DNA from 2 places in the Ascidiaceihabitans donghaensis genome. Region 1 is predicted to be linked to the other one. Evidence: riboswitches for the same ligand, from Rfam matches in the RefSeq annotation. Region 1 holds a riboswitch; the other holds the start of a gene.
The links. Region 1 has a riboswitch for cobalamin ahead of ASD8599_RS16640 (DUF1636 family protein). Riboswitches for the same ligand answer to the same signal wherever they lie in the genome.
Positions count from the first base shown of each region.

Region 2: linked by a shared signal. The riboswitch ahead of ASD8599_RS01710 (DUF1636 family protein) and the one ahead of ASD8599_RS16640 (DUF1636 family protein) in region 1 are both predicted to bind cobalamin.

Region 1 is NZ_OMOR01000001.1:3,339,711-3,343,081, forward strand. It holds gene ASD8599_RS16630 (cobyric acid synthase) at 1-322, opposite strand, end outside; gene ASD8599_RS20325 (hypothetical protein) at 325-462, opposite strand; gene cobO (cob(I)yrinic acid a,c-diamide adenosyltransferase) at 672-1,280, opposite strand; cobalamin riboswitch at 1,320-1,524, shown strand; gene ASD8599_RS16640 (DUF1636 family protein) at 1,612-2,007, shown strand; gene cobW (cobalamin biosynthesis protein CobW) at 2,004-3,038, shown strand; gene cobN (cobaltochelatase subunit CobN) at 3,045-3,371, shown strand, end outside.
Region 2 is NZ_OMOR01000001.1:330,678-334,048, reverse strand. It holds gene ASD8599_RS01715 (pyridoxal phosphate-dependent decarboxylase family protein) at 1-839, shown strand, start outside; cobalamin riboswitch at 937-1,155, shown strand; gene ASD8599_RS01710 (DUF1636 family protein) at 1,276-1,683, shown strand; gene ASD8599_RS01705 (ABC transporter ATP-binding protein) at 1,680-2,462, shown strand; gene ASD8599_RS01700 (ABC transporter substrate-binding protein) at 2,476-3,371, shown strand, end outside.

The DNA.
Region 1 (3,371 bases):
GTTTTAACGTCGCATATTCCCGCGCCTTCACCGTCGCGATACGCCTGCCCTGCACAACCACTTGACTGCCCACATCCGTCTCAGGCTTCAACAAAACTGGGTTCATATCCGTGTGCGGAGTAAGGCCCGACGCCAAGGCCTGTAACGCCTGCGCCCGCCCGATCTCGCCGCCGTCCGAGGTCACCGCCGCGTTGTTCGACATGTTCTGTGGTTTGAAAGGTGCAACCGACAGCCCACGTTGCTGGGCTGCGCGGCACAGCCCTGCCACTAACATGGATTTGCCGACATTTGAGCCCGTGCCCTGGATCATGATAGCTGTCATTCTCAAAGCCACTCTTGTGTGTCGGGCAATGTCAGGATGCCTCCGGCGGAGGTATTTTTGCCAAGATGAAACACGCAAAGCAAAAACGCGCCCCCGATCATGAAGACGAGAGCGCGCAGGTTTTCACCTTGGACGGCCATCGGGACCTCTCCCTGTACCGCGTCGTCAACTTGCTCAAATATGGTTAAGAATCTCTTATCATTCATCTTGGCGAAAATACCTCGGGGGAGGCCGCGTAAGCGGCCCGGGGGCGGAGCCCCATATTGAAAAAACCGACCTTTGGTCGGGGGCAGCGCCCCCTTTTTTTAACCGTCCGACCTTCTGTCAGGGGCAGCATCCCAAACATTGCTCAAAACTCAACACCCTTCTGTGCCTTGATCCCGTCACGGAACGGATGTTTCACATTCCCCATCTCGGTCACCAAGTCAGCCGCCTCAATCAGCTCTTCTTTCGCATTGCGACCGGTCAACACCACATGGGTCATGAAGGGTTTGTGTTCCTGCAAGAACCCGACCACCTCGTCGATGTCCAGATAGTCGTTGCGCAGGGCGATGTTGATCTCGTCCAGCAGCACGAATTGGATGGTTGGATCAAGGATCACCTCTTTGGCTTGCTCCCAGCCGGCCTGTGCCGCTTTGATATCGCGCTCGCGGTCCTGAGTTTCCCATGTAAACCCCTCACCTGAAACAATAAACTTGCACTCATCCGCGAAGCGTTCCGTCAGGAATTGCCGTTCCCCCGTCATCCAGTTGCCTTTGATAAACTGCACCACAGCGCACGGCATTTCGTGGGCAATACAGCGCATGATCATCCCAAAGCCGCTGGAAGACTTCCCTTTCCCCGGCCCCGTATGCACCACGATCAAACCCTTTTCCTCGGTCTTGGTTTCCATCATCCGATCGCGCGCTGCTTTGATCTTTTTCATCTTCTCGGTGTGGCGGGTGTTTTCGTCGGTCATGGAAGACTCCTGTTGTGCTTGACAATAAGGGCACGCAGGCGCAAAGCCTAACCCGTTGGTTCCTGTTCTAGGACAGGTGAAAAGGGAATGCGATACGCGAAGTTTCGCAAAGCGCAGCCGCCCCCGCGACCGTGACCGGAGAGGTCGCCCCACACCACTGGCATTTGCTGGGAAGGTAGGGCGCACCGAGCGCAGAATGCGCAGATCCGCAAGCCGGGAGACCTGCCAGCAGAACTGAAACGCGAACCGGACGGGGTGTTCCGGGCATGCGAGCCTCTTTCGAGGTTTCGGATGACCCTGCTCTTTCCAGCCAGAACACAAAGGCTATGGAATGACTGAAACGACTTTAGAACCAGTGGAACTGTTGGTCTGTACGACCTGCAAAATGGGCCGCGCCATCGAAGACGATGCGCTGCGCCCCGGCAACTTGTTATATGAGGCCATGTTGAAAGAAGACCTGCCCGCGCATGTCACCGTGCGCCCCACGCAGTGCTTCACCAACTGCCAAGGTGGGTGCAACATCATGATGCGCGGCGGCAACCGCTACGCCTATGTTTATGGCAATCTTGACCCCGAAACCCAGGTCGAAATCATCACAGATGGCGTGACCCGCTACTACAATGCCGCTGACGGGTTTGTGCCATGGCGCGAACGCCCCGAACATTTCCGCAAGAACTGCGTTGCCCGAATCCCACCCCTGAACCTGCCAGAGGACGCCGCCCAATGAGCGATCTTTCAAAACTTCCCGTCACCGTCATCACCGGCTTTCTCGGCGCTGGCAAAACCACACTGATCCGCCACCTGATGCAGAACCCGCAAGGCAAGCGTCTGGCCGTGGTCGTGAACGAATTTGGCGATGTGGGTGTCGATGGCGACATCCTGAAATCCTGCGCGATCCCCGATTGCCCCGCCGAAAACATCATGGAGCTGTCAAACGGCTGCATTTGCTGCACAGTCGCCGATGATTTCATCCCTACGATCGAGGCCCTGATGGCGCTTGAGCCCCGCCCCGATCACATCCTGATCGAAACCTCTGGTCTGGCGCTGCCCAAGCCGCTGCTGAAGGCCTTTGACTGGCCCGATATCCGTTCCAAAATCACCGTGGACGGCGTGATTGCACTGGCCGACGCAGAGGCCGTGGCCGATGGCCGCTTTGCCCCCGATGTGCATGCCGTGGACGCCCAGCGCGCAGCGGATGATTCACTGGACCATGAAACACCCCTGTCCGAAGTGTTCGAGGATCAGATTTCCTGTGCCGACATCATCCTTCTGACCAAAACCGATCTGGCAGGCCCCGACGGCATCGCAAAAGCCCGCGCCGTGATTGAGGCCGAGGCGCCCCGTCCCCTGCCCATAGTGGAAATTGCCGAAGGCGTCGTGGACCCCCGCGTCATTCTTGGCCTTGGGGCCGCTGCTGAAGACGACATGGACGCCCGCCCCTCACATCACGACGGGCACGATGACCATGAACATGACGACTTTGAATCCATCGTTGTCGACATCCCCGAAATCAGCGATCCCGCCGATTTGGTGAACCGAATCGAGGCCATGGCCAATGACCAAAACATCTTGCGTGTCAAAGGTTATGCGGCCGTCACAGGCAAACCCATGCGACTGCTCGTTCAAGCCGTGGGCGCACGTGTGCGTCAGCAATACGACCAACCCTGGGGCGCATCAGAGCGTCGTGGCCGTTTGGTTGTCATCGCCGAACATGACGATGTGAACCCCGACGCCATTCGCGCGGCTTTGATCGGGTAGAATGCTGTGCACGTCGTCTTTCGCGAAAGCCACGGATTAGAAGAATCTGAAACCCCCATGTACCTCGGGCAAAGCCCGGCGGACCTTGTGGTGTTGTCGTTTTCCGATTCTGACCTTGGGGCCTTCGCGGCAGGCTTTGCCCGTGCCAAAGGCAAGCTGCCCACAACGCGGCTTGCCAACCTAACGGCGCTGAAACATCCTTTGTCTGTGGACACTTACGTCGAACAAACGCTGGACGGGGCCAAGGGCATCTTGATTCGGCTGATCGGCGGCTACGCCTATTGGTCCTACGGTTTGCAACAAGTCGAGGCGCTGTGTCGCGCCAAAGGCATC
Region 2 (3,371 bases), 3.0 Mb from region 1:
GTTGGGCCATTCTGTGTTCGGCTGAGGCGCATAGTTCTATTGAGGCGGCGGCCAGTGTGATGGACGTCGATGTGATTCCGGTCGCAGCGGACGCCACAGGACGGATGAATGCGCAGGCTGCGCGCGATGCATGGCAACCAAATGTCTTTGCAATCGTCGCCAACGCAGGCGCAACCAACAGCGGCGCGGTTGATGACATTCAGGGGTTGGCTGACCTTGCCGAGGCACGTGACCTTTGGTTGCATCTTGACGGGGCTTACGGCCTTGCAGCCATTGCAGATCCTGAAACGCGACCGATATTCGACGGAATTGACCGGGCGCACAGCCTGATCGTTGATCCGCACAAATGGCTGTTTGCACCCTACGACAGCTGTGCATTGATCTACCGCAACGCCGCGGATGCCGCCAACGCCCACGGCCAAAGCGCGGTCTATCTTGATACTGTGGACAAAACGCACTGGAACCCTTCCGACTATGCGCTGCACTTGACGCGTCGCGCCCGTGGGCTGCCGTTCTGGTATTCTTTGGCCACGCATGGCACCCAAGCTTACGGCGATGCGATCGCGACAACGATATCGATTGCACGCGACATTGCGCAGGGTATCGAACGCATAGAAGGGCTGGATCTGCTGCTTGGACCGCAATTGTCCGTGGTTCTGTTCCGTCCGTCACACATGTCCGAGGACGCCATGGTCCGATGGGCCGAAGAGCACCGCCGTTCCGGTGCCCTGCTGTGTTTGCCGACAAAATGGCGCGGCGAGATGGTTTTCAGGCTTTGTATCGTCAATCCCGAGACCGATGCGAAAACTGTGTTAGAGACCCTGAAAACCCTGACCTGATCCATATCAGTGGCAATCCACGCGCCCCGTTCACGTCTTGATGTCGCTTTATGAAAGCAATGTGCCTTCATTTGGATTGACCTTGGAACGTGACTATCGCAAGGATGAAGAAGATGGTTTCCAGTCGTCTTACACGCGCCTGAAATGAAAAGGGAATACGGTGAGGCCAAGCTAAACAGCGCCAAATCCGTAACTGCCCCCGCAACTGTGAGCGGTGAGTGACCTCGATAAAAACCACTGGGCCTGTAGGGTTTGGGAAGGTTCGGGGAAACGCTGATCCGCAAGTCAGGAGACCTGCCATCAAGCGGCGCTTTGGTGCCGTTAATGCAACTCAACCCAGACGGGGAGTCTGGTTCGGAGGTTATGATGGCGGCACGGGATTTCCCTGACCTGACTATGTATCTGCCCTGCACCCCGCGTCATCGCGGAGGGCGATATGAACAAAGAGCACACCCATAAAATAACGATTTGCACATCGTGCCGACACAAAGGCACTGAATGTCGGCCCGGCTATGAACTGATCGAAAAGATTCGAACAGCGATCCAAAACGCAGGGGACACAATCACGGACGATTTTGAAATTTCGGGCGTTGCCTGCATGGCTGGCTGTGACAGGCCCTGTACGGTTGCCTATCACGGCAGTCGCAAAGCGACCTATCTGTTTGGCGACATTGATCCTGCCGTGGATGTGGATGATCTTGTCAGTTTTGCCACCCAATATGCCCATCTACATGATGGATGGTGTTCGTCTCTGGATCGGCCTGGCAAACTGCGCACGTCAACTTTGGCACGTGTGCCAGCCGCGATAATTGCGGTCGAAGCCAATGATGTTCGCGCATCATGAAGGCCGCAGATCTTGCGGTGCGGGATGTCAGTTGGACACCCGCCAAATCACCCCAACCCGTTCTGCATTCTACGACCTTCACCATTTCTGCTGGGCGCGTGTTGGGCGTTGTCGGTCCAAACGGCGCTGGCAAATCTACTCTGCTACGTTTGCTATATCGCTTTCAAAAACCTCAAACGGGTCAGGTGCTGGTCGGTGGCCAAGACATTTGGTCACTGACTGCGCGTGACGCGGCAACACGGATCGCCGCCGTGCTGCAAGAACAGGCGTCCGCATTTGACCTAACGGTACGAGAGATCGTCCGCTTGGGCAGAACGCCATACCGGTCAGGGTTTGCCGCAGCTGGCAAGAAAGATGAAAACGTCGTGGATGGCGTCCTTGAGCAACTCAACCTTCTTGAGTTGGCCCATCGTGATTTCAGCACCTTATCGGGGGGTGAAAGACAAAGAGTCATGGTTGCGCGGGCCTTGGCACAGGAACCACAGGTTCTGATTCTTGATGAACCTACAAACCACCTCGATGTGCGCCATCAGCTTGAAGTCATTGCGTTGATTCAAAAACTGGGTCTGACCATTGTCGTATCTTTGCATGATCTCAACATGGCCGCCCGCGTCTGTGATGATGTGTTGATCCTTAAAGACGGATACCCGCAAGGCTTCGGCCCCCCACAGGCTTTACTTTCTGATCAGCTTGTGACGGACACGTTTCAGGTCGTCGCACAGCGCGAACATCTCAGCCTGAGTGGCGCGTCCCACTTTTCCTTTAGCCTTCCCGAATGAAAGACCCCCAAACATGAAACTCGCCTTTACCGCTTTGACGGCCCTTTCCCTGGCAAGCACTGCCATGGCCCAAACCACGGTGCAAAGCTGCGACCGCACTGTCACATTTGCAACGCCACCAAAGGCGGCAATATCCAACGATGTGAACCTGACAGAAATGATGCTGGCGCTTAAACTGCAGGACCATATGGTCGGCTACACGGGCATTTCAGGCTGGAAGACGCTGGACGACAAAATGACAATGGGCGTCGAAGCGCTTCCTGAACTGTCATCCAAATACCCCGCAAAAGAAGTCCTGATCGGCGCTGATGCCGACTTTTTCTTTGCGGGTTGGAACTATGGCATGCGTGTCGGCGGCGAGGTCACACCACAGACGCTAGCCCCCTTTGGCATCGCGGTTTATGAATTGACCGAAAGCTGCATCCACGTTGGCCCAAAAGATGCCGCTTCTATGGATGACATGTACAACGACCTGCGCAATCTGGGTGCGATCTTTGGCGTATCAGTCCGCGCCGAAACCCTGATTGAAGGATATCAATCCGAATTGGCGGCATTTCTGGATGAACAGTCGGCGCTGGAAACGGCCCCACGGGTTTTTGTCTATGACAGCGGCGAAGATGTGCCGTTTACAGCAGGCCAATTCGCTATGCCCAACGCGCTGATTGAAGCTGCAGGCGGCACCAACATCATGAATGATCTGGACAAAAGTTGGGCCACCGTCGGTTGGGAGGCGGTGGTTGATCGCAATCCCGAAATCGTCGTGATCGTAAACTACGGCGAAGTCACCGCCGATCAAAAGATTGAATTCATGATGTCCAACCCCGCTTTTGCCGACATTGACGCCGTAAGGAACAAGCGGTTCGTGGTGCTGGAATATGTGGAAGCGACCCCCGGGCCACGCAACATCGA